2 regions of the Paenibacillus sp. FSL R5-0470 genome follow, and region 1 is predicted to be linked to the other one. Evidence: riboswitches for the same ligand, from Rfam matches in the RefSeq annotation. Region 1 holds a riboswitch; the other holds the start of a gene.
What was found. A riboswitch is a leader RNA that binds a small molecule or an ion and turns the genes downstream of it on or off. The one in region 1 is predicted to bind S-adenosylmethionine.

Region 1 (7,348 bases):
TGCTGATGTACCTGAATCAGCGATGGCAGTTAGGGCTATTGCACCTGCGCTTTTACTTTTTCCGGCAATTGCCATGATGCGTGGATATTTTCAAGGACGCAACAACATGATGGCTGGTGGTATTTCACAGATTGTAGAGCAGTTCGCTCGCGTACTAGTCGCTATTTTACTAGCTTATATTCTATTACAGCAGGGGTATAACAATACAACTATAGCTGCGGGAGCATCCTTCGGTAGCGTAATTGGTAGTATTGCAGCATTTGGTGTCATGATTTATTTTGCAATCAAGCTGCGCCGAGAGGATAAACAGCAAGGATTAAATTACAATACCACTCAAAAATTGCCGATTTGGGGAATTTACAAAGATATTTTCACACTATCAATTCCGATCGTGCTCTCTTCACTTACGATTCCCGTAGTGAATGTGATTGATACTTCTTTGGCTGTTCCACTGCTTATTGATCAGATGGGTAGAGAGAGTGCAACAGCAGCTTTGGGTATACTAACCACGCGTGCTCAAAGTGTGGCCGGAATTCCGCCGGTACTAGCCATTGCGCTAGGTACCTCGCTGATTCCGATCATTTCAGCTGCCTATGCCCGTCGTGATGAGGGACACTTGAAGAAGCAAATTACACTTGCTTTGCGGATTTCTATCCTAACAGGGATGCCAATTGTGTTGGCACTTGTGGCAGCAGCCTATTCTGTAAACGGGTTATTGTTCAGCAGCTTGGACGGAAGCGGAATTGTGGCGATGCTTACGATTGGAACGATCTTTCAGATCACCATGATGACAACGAACTCCATCTTGCTCGGTATGGGCAAATCACGCATTTCAATGTATTATGTCCTAGTGGGTATTATTGTTAAATTAGTCGCAAGCTTCTTACTAAGTAAGATATTTGGGATCTACGGGATTATCGGCGCAACAGCACTTTGTTTCGTAGTTATTACTATTCTTAACTTACGGATGCTGAAATCCATTGTACCTTTCGAAATTATGGGTAAACGGTGGGGCGGCTTCGCAATTGCGGTTCTGGTGTCCGGTGGTATTGGTTTTGGACTTAACCAAGCTGGAATTCTGTTAACAGATCTAATGCCTGCACGTCTGGCATTTCTGATCACTTGTCTTGTTGTAGGGGCCGCAGTTGTTGTTATTTATCTGGTCATGCTAATTGTACTGGGTGTGCTTACTAAACAGGAAATCTCCAGTTATCCGCGTGCATTGCAAAAATTGCTCCATCCGCTGATGAAATTGCAGCCTGCGCGTGTTCGTATGAGAGAATAAGTTTGACTTCTGCATGACATTTTGCTTCACTTAAAGAATAGAAATTTGACAGATATGGAAGAAAGGACTGAACAAGCTATGGACAAAATTAGTTCTCCTGCTGAATTTCAGGTAGCCATTCAATCTCCTCGATTAACTGTAGCCATCTTCAAGGCGGACTGGTGCTCGGATTGTAAATTTATCGATCCTTTTATTCCTGAGGTAGAGCAAGCCTATGCAGATCGTCTAACGCTGGTTGAGGTTGACGTTGATGCTGTGGGTGACGTTAGTCAGGAACAAAATATTATGGGTATTCCAAGCTTTGTCGCGTATTCCGATGGACGTGAATTGGTTAGATTCGTTAATAAATTACGTAAATCCCGCGAGGAAATTGAGAATTTCCTGGATAAAGCGGTTCAAGTGCATCAAAGCCTTCAACAGTAATTCCGGAAAACCACCGCTTTCGCCTGTTCGAGCAAAAGCGGTGGTTTTTTAAGATGCTTCTTCATTACTAAAAACTGCGGGTGATATTTTTGTCGACAAATCAGTTGAAATGGCTTAGTTATCTTACTTGCCTTATCATGTTCCTCGCTGTACTAGGGGGAGCGGTTGTAACGAAGACTGGATCGGGATTGGAATGTGGAAATGAATGGCCGCTCTGTCATGGGAAATTGATTCCGGCCTATACTGTAGGTTCGATGATTGAATACACCCATCGCTTGTTTAGCGGATTGGCAGGGTTATTGTCACTTGCCTCGATGATTGCCTTTTGGCGTTATGCTCGAAATCGGCGGGACTTGTTAGTATATGCATTCATGACGTTGCTGTTTGTAATTGTTCAAGGTGGTATGGGAGCGCTTGCAGTGATTAAATCCCAATCTGCTGCTGTAATGGCACTACATATGGGCTTTTCTTTGATCGCTTTTTCAAGTTCTCTAATGCTGGCTCTAGGAACTAAAAGGCGACATGAAGCAGGTGAGTACGATCCTAAGATGGAGCTTCAGAAGCAACCCGTCAGTAAGGCTTTCCGCAATTTAACCTGCTTTACGGCCTTTTATTCCTATGTTGTTGTTTATATTGGAGCCTTTGTTAGTCATACGGATTCGCGCGGTGGATGTTCTGGCTGGCCGCTCTGTAACGGTGAATGGGTTCCCGAGCTTTCCGGGGGAGTAGGTATTGTTTTTACGCACCGGATTGCGGCTTTGATCTTATTCATTCTTACTGCGGTGCTTGGACATTTAGCTTTTTGGAAACATAAGGATTACCCAGAGCTAAGAGCTCTTGGCGTAGCGGCTGTTCTGCTGTGCTTGATGCAGGTATTTAGTGGTGCTGCTGTTGTTTACACACTTGATAATGAAAGATTGTACATATTTGCCGCTTTGGCTCATATTTTGTTGATCGCTAGTTTGTTTGGTGTCTTATGTTATATGAGTGTAAGAGTCTGGCAGCTGAATCGTGCGAGAAATGTCGTTGTTGAAAAAAATCCAACGAATCCAATGACACCGTTGTAACAACCTTGGTAGAAAGTTCCCACCGTGGATAGAGTCGCTTTACCTGCGGAATAATAAAGTGGAAATCGGTATATCGTGGTGCTGGACAAAACTTTAGGAGGACTGGGATATGCTGCGGGTTATACTTGGAGAGCCGCCTCGAAAGAACAGCGGTGTATTGGCTGACGCGATGGAGAACATGGCCACATTTGCAGCCTTACTGCGCAAGGAAATGAACGCTCATGAGGATAATGACCATGAATACCGCAAGCTGGAGATTTGGACACGTGGACTGATCTCCTCATTGGATGAATTGGAGCAAAGCTGGTTCGCAGCTGCTTTTTACCGGAAATCGGTAATCGCTGGTTATATGGACGATATGTCACCAGTGGAACAAGGCGATTATGCGCGGTATGTTTATTTTTATAAAGATGGATTTATTCGTGTGTTCTCTCTTCTGGACAAGCTTGGAACGGTACTGAATCATTTTTATGACCTCAAAACCTCCAAATTAAAAACGCACTTTTCTTATTTTACAGTACTGCGTCAACTTCAGTTATTGAATGTGCATCCTGCGCTAGCAGATCAATTGGAACAGATCAAGAACTCTTATCGTGATCCACTGGAGAATCTACGCAAGCGCAGAAATGCTGAAATTCATTATATGAATTCCGAAATGCAGGATGATTTATGGCAGCGACATCAAGGCTTGCATGACAAAATTCAGCTTGAGGATTTAGATAGCCATCTTGAGGATTTAAAGCAGTCCCTTGAAATGAACTGTAAAACATTAATCGCGGCATTCAGCTACAGCAATGAACAGCTGCGTAAGGAAATCAGCAAGGCAAAGCGTGTACAATCCTAAGCGTTCAAGATATTTCCTTTTGACAAAAAACAAGAAACTTACTATACTTATGCTTGCATTAAAGTCTGTACGAATTCAAACATAAAATTTCATACTCTATATCTTATCGAGAGTGGCGGAGGGATAGGCCCGATGAAGCCCGGCAACCGATTTGTATACAGCGCGATTAGCGTTTTGTACAAATGTCATGGTGCTAATTCCTACAATGACGCAAGGTTTGTGGTCGTTGGCAGATGAGAAGGCATTGTCTAAATAAACACACAGAGCCTCTTGCGATCTGCATCGATCGTCGGAGGTTTTTTTGTATGGAATAAGTGAATTATAAAGGGGGCGACGAGCGTTGATTAATCTAAAAGGAATAACAAAGGTATATGGAAAAGGCAGCCATGCGGCTACAGCACTTTCCGGATTGAATTTGTCTATCGAAAAAGGTGAAATATTCGGAGTTATTGGCCATTCTGGAGCGGGGAAAAGTACATTGATCCGTTGCATTAATCTGTTGGAGCGTCCGACAGAAGGGGAAGTATGGGTAGATGGCATTGAACTAACCAAGCTTACTCAAGGTCAGCTGCAGGAACAGCGGCGCAAGATAGGAATGATTTTTCAACATTTCAATCTGCTATCTTCTGCGACTGTATATGATAATATTGCTTTTCCTCTACGACTCACAGGTACCTCGAGAGCAGATATTGATGCAAAAGTGAAAGAACTGCTTGCTCTAGTTGGGCTTGAAGAACACCAGGATAAGTATCCGTCTCAATTATCAGGAGGACAAAAGCAACGAGTCGGCATCGCTCGGGCACTTGCCAGCGACCCTGATGTGCTGCTGTGTGACGAGGCAACCTCTGCGCTTGATCCACAAACGACAGACTCTATTCTTAAGCTATTGCTCGATATTAATAAACGGTTCCATCTGACTATTGTGCTGATCACTCACGAAATGCACGTGATTCAGAGCATTTGCGACCGTGTTGCGGTCATTCATGGTGGTGGTATCGTTGAGCAAGGTAAAGTCACGGAGGTATTCCTGAAGCCGCAGCATGAGGTCACTCGCGATTTCATTCGCAGTGAATCACAGAATGAGGGACCCCTTCGTACGGCGCTTGACGCTGCTGCTGGGGACAACTCTCAGGCCGTCAAAATTACTTTTTTCGGAGAGAAGACCTACGGCTCTGCACTTTCCAATGTAGTACGTGAGACAGGTGTTAGCTTCGCCATTCTGCATGGTACCATCTCAACGATAAAAGACGTACCTTATGGACAAATGATTGTTCGGTTCGAAGGTCCAGCTGAAGCGATCGCTGTGACGATAGCCGAACTAACCGCTCAAGGCCTTGAAGTGGAGGTGATTTCGTAATGAATTTCGCAGACTTAAACTGGCAAGAAATGATGGATGCTACAGTTGCTACCTTGCAAATGTTAATATTCTCTGGATTGTTCACAATTATTCTTGGTTTACCACTCGGAATTCTATTGTATTTATGGGGAAGATCGAATAGTATAGTAATCAGAGTAATTTACTCGGTCTTATCATTCTTTGTAAACATCTTGCGTTCCGTACCGTTTATCATTTTGATGGTGGCTTTAATTCCTTTTAGCAAAACCATCGTTGGAACCTCCATTGGAGTACTTGGTACGATTCCACCGCTCGTGATTGGTGCAGCTCCATTCTTTGCTCGCTTGGTGGAAACGGCATTAAGAGAAGTGGATCGTGGAGTAATCGAAGCGGCGCAAGGGATGGGAGCATCCACGAATCAGATCGTTATGCGTGTTCTTTTGCCAGAGGCTCGTCCAGGTCTGCTCGCTGGGGTTACGATCACACTGGTTACACTGGTCTCCTATACGGCAATGTCCGGGATGGTAGGCGGCGGCGGGCTAGGGGATCTAGCGATTCGTTACGGATATTACCGATATGAGAAGGAAGTTATGATTATCTCTGTAGTCTTAATGGTCATACTGGTGCAACTGCTACAAATGGCCGGTGATCGACTAGTACGACATTTCACACGGAAATAAGGTACGTCCATATATAGCCTTATTCATACAAATACCAAGGATAAGAGGGGGATTTAAAATGAAAAAATTACTACTTACTTTTTTTAGTCTGACACTGGTTGTGGTGCTGGCTGCTTGCGGCAATAACAATAATGCTTCTAACTCGGCTGCTACTAATGCACCAAAAGATGGTGCTGCAACTGAGTCATCTGCAGAACCTGTAAAATTGGTGGTTGGTGCTTCACCTGTTCCACACGCTGAGATCCTAAAAGCTATTGCTCCATTGCTTGAAGCGCAAGGAATTAAATTAGAAATCAAAGAATTCACTGACTATGTTCAACCAAACGTTCAGCTTTCAGAGAAGAATCTGGATGCTAACTTCTTCCAACATCAACCTTACCTGGATGACCAGAATCAAAAGAACGGTTCGGATCTAGTTTCTGTTACAGCCGTTCACGTTGAACCTTTTGGTGCTTATTCCAAAAAAATCAAATCCATCGACGAGCTGGCTGATGGTGCGAAAGTTGCCATCCCGAATGATGCTACAAACGGTGGTCGTGCACTGATCCTGCTTGCCAAAAATGGACTGATTTCTTTGAAAGATGATACCAACATCACATCTACCCAAGCAGATATCACTGAAAATAAGAAAAACCTTAAAATCATCGAGCTAGATGCAGCAATGTTAGGTCGTCAATTGGATGAAGTAGATCTTGCCTTGATTAACACTAACTATGCTTTGGAAGCTAACCTAGTTCCTACTAAAGATGCTTTGTTCATTGAGGGTACGGATTCCCCTTACGCTAACATCCTGGTAGCTCGTCCTGACAATAAAGATTCTGATGCAATCAAAAAGCTTGCCGCTGCACTGAATTCTCCAGAAGCTAAAGCTTTTATTGAAGAGCAGTACAAAGGCTCGATCATTCCAGCATTTTAAGACAGAAAGCTAACTTAATCTCTAATACAGCATAAAACCCGCTGCCTAACGGCAAGCGGGTTTTATGCTGTATGTTGTAGGGGAAGTGTAAATCCTCTATAATAAGAAAATCCCGATCTCCTGAAGAGGAGGATCGGGAATGATATTGAATGGGATTAGAATACTTGCATAACTTCTTGTACGCCTTCTACTTCTTCAAGAAGGGCGCGTTCAATCCCGGCTTTCAAGGTGATCGTGGAGCTTGGGCAGCTGCCGCAGGCACCCATAAGTTTCAACTTAACGATGCCGTCTTCTACATCGACCAGTTCAACGTCGCCGCCATCGCGTTGCAGGAACGGACGAAGCTTATCCAGCACTTCCAATACTTCATCATACATTTCGGTGCTTTGTGCATTCTCACTCATTTCTCAATCACTCCTTTCATAAGTTCATTATAGTACAAAAAGTTAAAAAATAAAATGGTTAGGCGGAATAGGGAGATCATCATGAGACCAATTATTGAATTTTGTGCCAGTAACATGGGTCACGGAACAGACAAGCTAATGCATAAGCTGGAGGAAAATCCAGATTACGATGTGATCGAATACGGATGCCTGAACAATTGTGGGGAATGTTATTTAACTCCCTTTGCCATGGTTGAAGGTGACATCGTTGCTGCAGATACGGTTGTCGAGCTAGAAGAGAAAATTGATGCTAAAATCAAAGAGCTAGAGGCTTGGTTCAACATGGACCTTGACTAAATGCTTTTTGTGGAAAATAAAGGGCTGCTCTTTTCCGTTATAAATACGGAAAAGAGC
Region 2 (7,348 bases), 3.0 Mb from region 1:
GTTGAAGGAGCTGGTTGACCCTACTCTGGATCGCCGGGATTACCCAGAAGTGTCTTATTGCGTGATTGGTTCCATAGCTACCGGATTGATGGGAATTGCGGCGAATGGAGCATCTTTAATCAGCACACTGCCTGCCCTTGCAAATTCTCTGAAATGGGCGGAGATGGGGGAGATCCCAATTCTCGACCGTACTCTCACGGTTAAACATAATGGCAACACAGAAAGTGTAGTTACGTTACAATCTGGAGAGCCTTTTGTCTGGAGAGCGGCCTTCCCTGGAAATGTTAGTAAGTTATACCATAACGGCACTGCCATCACAGCAAAGCAGGAATTAACTGATGGTAGAGGACTAATTAGCTTTATTACACTTGAAGTAGCTGAAGGTGAGACACACCATGTGTCCGCTGTGCAATAATCGTATCTAGCTAAATAACAAAAGGCCATGCTTCTCATTTTGAGAGCGTGGTCTTTTATGTTAATTTCAAAGGATAAGAATAAGCTCCCATATGTGTAACTATATGATCCCTTATCAGATCATGTATTTTCTGATAGAATACTCTTTGTGCAATAACATGGACAAGCGCTTAATAATAATACAATGAACGATTAAGGGAGAGGTTTATACATGAGAGCAGAAACAACGGGCCGTGTAATGCTTGTAGATGGAATGGCTCTGCTGTTCCGGGCCTTTTATGCGACCTCTTATGGAGGATATATTCGCAAGACAAAAGCTGGATTGCCGACGAATGCGGTGTATGGTTTTTTGCAGTATTTTTTCGATGCGGTAAGCACATTTGAGCCTTCTCACGTCGTATGCTGCTGGGATATGGGCAAAGGAACGTTCCGCACCGAGAAATACGATGGATACAAATCGAATCGGATTGAAGCCCCGTTAGAGCTGATTCCACAGTTCGATCTAGTAAAAGATGTAGTAGCTGAGCTTGGGGTGCCGAATATAGGACTTGCAGGCTATGAAGCGGATGATTGCATTGGTACGCTGGCTTCTTGTTACAGTGAAAACTCTGAGGTATATATTTTGACGGGTGACCATGATATGCTTCAGCTCATTGATGAGAATGTTAAGGTCGTCATTATGAAAAAGGGACGCTCTAACTATAAAGTGTATGACCTTGCAGAATTGCTGGAGGAAAAGGGTCTAACGCCTAGACAGGTGATTGACCTGAAAGGCTTTATGGGCGATACCAGTGATAATTATCCCGGCGTAAAAGGGATTGGTGAGAAAACTGCGCTGAAACTGCTGACCGAATACGGAACAGTTGAAGGTGTAATTGAGAATCTGCATCTGCTCCCTAAAGGTGTTCGTACCAAAATCGAAGCAGATCTGGATATGCTGCATTTATCGCGAGAGCTAGCGGAAATCCGTTGCGATGTACCAGTGGTCTGCGAGCTGACGGAAGCCTTGTGGCAACTACAGCGGGAAACAGCTGCGCGCAAATTTCAGGAGCTAGAGTTCGGCAGCTTGATGCATTTGATTGCTGAGGTGCAGGACGAACGAGGAATTGTACAGATTGAGTTAGGCGATTTGGGTTAAGATCAGACACCCTTCATGCAAAGATGCATGGAGGGTGTTTTGTTAAACTATAAGAACGTATAAGTTTCACACTATACATTATCCTTATCTTTCTCTCTTAAACGCCTTTTGCGTCCTTATAAGGACGCAAAAGGCGTTTATACTTGTTGTGATAGCGCTTCATTCGACGTATAATTAGGGCTGGTGATTGCTTTTTTTATGATATTATTCATTTGTGTATGGGTAGCGTTTCAACTTCTAACTAGAGAAAGGGAGAGAATTGCTGTGAAGCTATTGGGAGCGATTGAAGCAGGCGGAACAAAGTTTGTATGTGGGATTGGTTATGAGGATGGTACCATTGTTGACCGAGTTAGCTTTCCGACAACAACACCGGAAGAAACGATGGGACTAGTAATAGACTATTTTAAAGAGAAGAATGTAGAAGCATTCGGAATCGGATCTTTTGGACCGATTGATCCCGTACTGGACAGCCCTACTTATGGTTACATAACAACGACACCAAAACCTCACTGGGGACAATATAATCTGGTAGGCACAATGGCTGAGCAATTTAACGTTCCGATCGGCTTTGACACGGATGTGAATGGTGCAGCGCTTGCGGAAAGTAAATGGGGAGCGGCTAAAGGTCTGGACAGCTGTCTTTATATTACGGTTGGGACAGGCATTGGAGCAGGAGCGGTTGTTGGCGGCCAGATGGTCCATGGATTGTCACATCCTGAGATGGGACATATTCTAGTTCGTAGACATCCAGAGGATACGTTTGAGGGTTACTGTCCTTATCATGGCGATTGTCTTGAAGGATTAGCCGCAGGTCCGGGGATCGGCAAACGCTGGGGACAACCGGCAGGAGAGCTATCAGTGGACCATCCGGCTTGGGAAATGGAAGCCCACTATCTTGCACATGCACTCATGAACTATGTGCTGATTCTGTCTCCTCAAAAAATCGTAATGGGCGGTGGTGTTATGAAGCAAAGCCACCTGTTCCCGTTAATTCGAACTAAGCTGCAAGAGTTATTGAGCGGATATGTTCAGCATCCATCGCTTAATATTGACATCGATAATTATGTTGTCTCACCAGGTCTTGGAGACAATGCAGGGCTTGCTGGAGCGATTGGATTGGCTACATTAGCTCTAGCTAGAAGCTAGTATAAAAAGACATTGACTGTTCGGTAATATATGGTATTCTAGGATCTAACAGTATAGCATTTAATGAGGGAGCACCTCTTTCGCGTTTATCGTGAGAGAGGTGCTTTTTTGCGTTCGGGGTCGGATTGAGAAAGGATTTGTTCGCTCCGAAGGAGGCTCTTCCCGGAAGGTTATTGTGCTTGCTGTAATGTTGAGAAAGGTAGGGATGAATATGCAAATTGTGTTTATGAACCGTTTATCCAGAATATCTGGAGTGGATCAAGAGGTGTACGCCCAGCTGTGGATTGGAGAGGAAGAGGGGATCTGGAGTTTGGGCTGGCGTGATTTTTCAGGTGGGGAGAATTACATTGAGAATTTGTGGTATGAAGGTGGTTCATGGAATGAGATGCTCTGTGTATACAGGCATGAGCTAGCAGTGAAGATGGGAGATGGCTATCGACCCTTAATCGATGGGATATTCCACGAGGAGGATAGTCTTACTGGGCGTAATCAGGAGCAGCTGAAGCTTCAATATTACAGCGAACATTATGGGAATGAAGCCATTTATGAAGAGTTATGTGCTTGGCGCCGTGGTAAGGCTTCGAGTGAACGGAAGGCGCCCTATATTCTCGCCAGTAATCGTCTGTTGCGCTTGTTAAGTACATTTCTACCGCATACGCCAGAGGAACTGATGCAAATTCCGGGTGTTGGAGAAGGCAAGATAGCGCAGTTTGGGGCTGATTGGCTGGCTATAACTACTGCGGTGGCAAGGGAGCATTCCTTCCCTCTAAATTGGGTGCATGAAGTAATTGAAGAGGAGTCTTTCGTCTCTTGGCTTTATAAACAGAAAGAAGTCAAATATAAGAAGCAGCTAGAACGACTGCGCTTGCGGAGGATTTTGCTACAGGGGATCGAGAATGGGTTGGGCTTGGAACAGCTTAAGGTGAATAGTGGAGTGAACCGGCGTGAACTGATTGAAGCGGTAGAGGAGCTAGAAAGAGAAGGTTATTCCGTCGAGAAGCTGATCCATGTAGAGCTTGGCAATATGCCGCAGAATGAGCAGGATGCGATATGGAATGCCTATGTGGAGCTCGGGGATCTTTTCCTAAAACCGGTGTTACATAAGGTGTATGGTGACGATTTTTCCGCTGCTGAAGGATTGGATATTTATTATGAGCGTCTGCGATTGATACGCATCCGTTTCCGTCGAGAGCAGACGCATAAAGTGGGCATGGCGACCAGCTTTTAAATTTGCGCATACCAAAAAGACGAAGGCTTCCTTATACCTTACGGTTACAGGGCCTTCGTCTTGCTTATTCGTCCGGTTCGTTTCATAGCCATTCCTTCTTGCGGAAAACATAGAGCATCCCACAGCCTAAAGTCAACATAACGCCTATAACGCCATAATAGCCATATTTCGTATGAAGCTCGGGCATATGATCAAAGTTCATACCGTAGATTCCGGTAATTACGGTCAGGGGCATGAATATTGTTGTAATCGCAGTAAATACTCTCATAATTTCATTCGCGCGGTTGGCGATACTGGATTGGTATGCCTCTCGTAAGTTGCCCATGAGATCGCGATACGTCTCAAAGGTTTCAGATATTTTAACCGCATTTTCATAAATGTCGCTAAAATATTTCTGCAGCTGATCATCGATCAGACGGAGGTCTTTTTTATTTAGGGTATTGATCACTTCTTTTTGTGGCCCCAGCATTTTCTTCAACCATAGAATTTCACTTCGCAGACCGATAATTTCACTGAGATGTGACTTCTTGGTATGCATGAGGATATCTTCTTCCAGCTTCTCAATCCGAGCTTCAATTCGGTCGCCGACGGAGAAATAGTTATCAACGACAAGGTCAATTAGCAAGTAAAGGAACATATCCGGTTCACTTACTTCTTGCTCCCAGAGCATAGGCTTCAGGATTCGTAGTTCATTGATCTTTTGTTTCGTGACAGTGATGATGTAATGTCTTCCAAGGAATACATTGAGCGCCCGTAGAAAAATTTCTTCATCGTCAAAGCGGATGCTATTTACAACTATAAAGTAGTGACTTTCGTATATTTCGATCTTTGGACGCTGATCCTCTTCGCTAAGGCAATCCTCAACAGCAAGATCATGTAGGTTGAACAAGGGCTGAAGCAGCTCCAAATCCTCAACATCGGCGTCAATCCAATAGAACCCTTCCGTTGGGGGTGTTAGTGTTTCATCAATTTCATCAATAGGTGTAAAAACCCCTGCATTTACCAGCCGGATTTTCATCTGATTTCACTCCTCCTATCCCCAGGTCTTCACTAGGGACTGCTAAATTAAGCACAGAGAAAAAAATCAGCTTGGCCGGCGGTACAATCAATACATAGGGCCAAATGACGTTTCGAGGGCATGAAGAAGAACTGCTCCCGCCGCCGGCAAGCTGATGATTATCCTGTGTGGTTGCTCATTCTGTACACATATTTGCGAGCTCGGGTCGCCTTCCATCCTTCTTCTCACCTCTTCTTTTCGTTCAGGTATGAAATACTTGTCTAGTATAACAACGGAGTATGCCTCTTTCAAGCAAATTTATTGTGATTTTGAGGCTTCTTCAGCATTGTATGGACTTGACGAAAAGGAGGTTCATGATTTAAAGTGAATTTTAAAGTAATTTAATTGAATACAGCTAAATCTTATCAAGAGCAGGTGGAGGGACTAGCCCTATGAAACCCGGCAACCGGCGTGTAAACGCACGGTGCTAATTCTTGCGGAATTTCTGCAGACGTCTAATCGTCTTCAGGAACATTCTGGCAGATGAGAGAGGCACATATGACTGTAGATATGACCTTTCTCGATTTCCGAGGAAGGTCTTTTTATGTTCAGCAAGCCGCAGTGCGGCAAAATAACTAAATTCAGCTAAGGAGTGGAAAGACAATGCCAATTAAAATTCCCGACAGTTTACCGGCGAAAGAAGTACTATCCGGAGAAAATATTTTTGTGATGGACGAAAGTCAGGCTTTCCATCAGGATATCCGTCCACTACGGATTGCTATTCTGAACCTCATGCCGACTAAAGAGACGACAGAGACTCAATTGCTGCGTTTAATTGGAAATTCGCCACTACAAGTTGATGTTACTTTATTGCATCCGCGTTCCCATATTTCCAAGAATACTTCTGCTGAACATTTGAAGAGCTTTTACAAAACCTTTGACGAGATCAGCCACCGCCGTTTGGATGGTTTAATCGTTACAGGTGCTCCTGTAGAACAAATGGAGTTCGAGGAAGTATCGTATTGGGAAGAACTGAAAGAGATTTTTGAATGGAGCAAGGACAATGTGACTTCAACCATGCATATTTGTTGGGCGGCACAGGCAGGCTTATATCATCATTTTGGTGTTCGTAAAGTGGCATTGCCTGAGAAATGTTTTGGCGTCTTCTCTCATACGATTAATCAAAATAACATTAAACTGTTGCGCGGCTTTGACGAGGTATTCCATGTACCACACTCTCGTCATACCGATGTCTCCCGTGAAGATATTGAGAATAACCCAGATCTGCAGATTCTGGCTGAATCCGAAGAAGCTGGTATGTATCTAGTGGCTACAAACGACGGTAAACAAATATTTGTGACCGGACATTCCGAATATGATCCTCTATCCTTGAAATGGGAATATGACCGTGATGTGTCTAGAGGGATGGAGATGGCTTTGCCGAAACATTACTTCCCTAAAGATGATCCAGAACGTACACCTCCAGCAGTGTGGCGTGCGCATGCCAATTTATTATTCTCTAACTGGCTCAATTACTATGTATATCAAGAAACGCCTTATGATATCGACCCGATTGTTTATTGATAATAGCGCTACAATATAAATTAGGAGGCATTAATCATGGATGACAAACTTAGGATTGAAAGTAGACTGGCTCAAATAGGTTCTCAAGAAGATCCTGCCACAGGAGCAATTAATTTTCCAATTTATAATGCAACGGCATTTCGTCATCCAAAACTCGGTCAAAGCACAGGGTTTGATTATAGCCGCACCAAAAGTCCGACCCGTTCAGTGCTTGAGAATGCAGCTGCGGAACTGGAATCTGGAGATGCAGGATTTGCTTGTAGCTCTGGGATGGCAGCGATACAAACGGTGCTTACCTTGTTCGCTCAAGGCGACCATCTGATCGTTTCGCTGGATCTTTACGGCGGTACCTATCGTTTGTTGGAACGGATTATGTCCAAGTTTGGAATCACTGCTTCTTATGTAGACACGAATGATTTGGATGCACTGGAAGCTTCGCGTCGTCCAAATACGAAAGCTGTATTTATTGAAACGCCAACGAACCCACTTATGATGATCACGGATATTGAAGCCGTATGCACTTGGGCACGTCACCATGGGTTACTTAGCATTGTAGATAATACGCTGCTGACTCCATTCTTCCAACGGCCTATAGAATTAGGTGCGGATATTGTAGTTCATAGCGCTACTAAGTATTTGGGTGGTCATAATGATGTACTGGCAGGCCTGATTGTATCCAAGGGTGTAGAATTATCAGCTGAATTAGCTATTCTACATAACTCTATTGGCGCCGTGCTCGGACCAACAGACAGTTATCAGTTGATGAGAGGCTTGAAGACATTGGCGCTGCGTATGGAGCGTCACGAAAGCAATGCACTAGCGATCGCTCACTACTTATTAG

Region 2: another riboswitch for S-adenosylmethionine. It lies ahead of metA (homoserine O-succinyltransferase); the one in region 1 lies ahead of MKY99_RS25475 (methionine ABC transporter ATP-binding protein).

The regions. Positions count from the first base shown of each region.
Region 1 is NZ_CP150238.1:5,762,244-5,769,591, reverse strand. Features, by position in the region: gene MKY99_RS25495 (polysaccharide biosynthesis protein) at 1-1,285, shown strand, start outside; gene MKY99_RS25490 (thioredoxin family protein) at 1,364-1,708, shown strand; gene MKY99_RS25485 (heme A synthase) at 1,798-2,775, shown strand; gene MKY99_RS25480 (Cthe_2314 family HEPN domain-containing protein) at 2,885-3,619, shown strand; SAM riboswitch class I at 3,720-3,859, shown strand; gene MKY99_RS25475 (methionine ABC transporter ATP-binding protein) at 3,960-4,976, shown strand; gene MKY99_RS25470 (methionine ABC transporter permease) at 4,976-5,635, shown strand; gene MKY99_RS25465 (MetQ/NlpA family ABC transporter substrate-binding protein) at 5,694-6,551, shown strand; gene MKY99_RS25460 (NifU family protein) at 6,707-6,955, opposite strand; gene MKY99_RS25455 (YuzB family protein) at 7,037-7,291, shown strand.
Region 2 is NZ_CP150238.1:1,881,082-1,888,429, forward strand. Features, by position in the region: gene MKY99_RS08145 (hypothetical protein) at 1-415, shown strand, start outside; gene MKY99_RS08150 (5'-3' exonuclease H3TH domain-containing protein) at 626-1,552, shown strand; gene MKY99_RS08155 (ROK family protein) at 1,817-2,698, shown strand; gene MKY99_RS08160 (HRDC domain-containing protein) at 2,910-3,926, shown strand; gene corA (magnesium/cobalt transporter CorA) at 4,009-4,944, opposite strand; SAM riboswitch class I at 5,343-5,473, shown strand; gene metA (homoserine O-succinyltransferase) at 5,587-6,507, shown strand; gene MKY99_RS08175 (aminotransferase class I/II-fold pyridoxal phosphate-dependent enzyme) at 6,544-7,348, shown strand, end outside.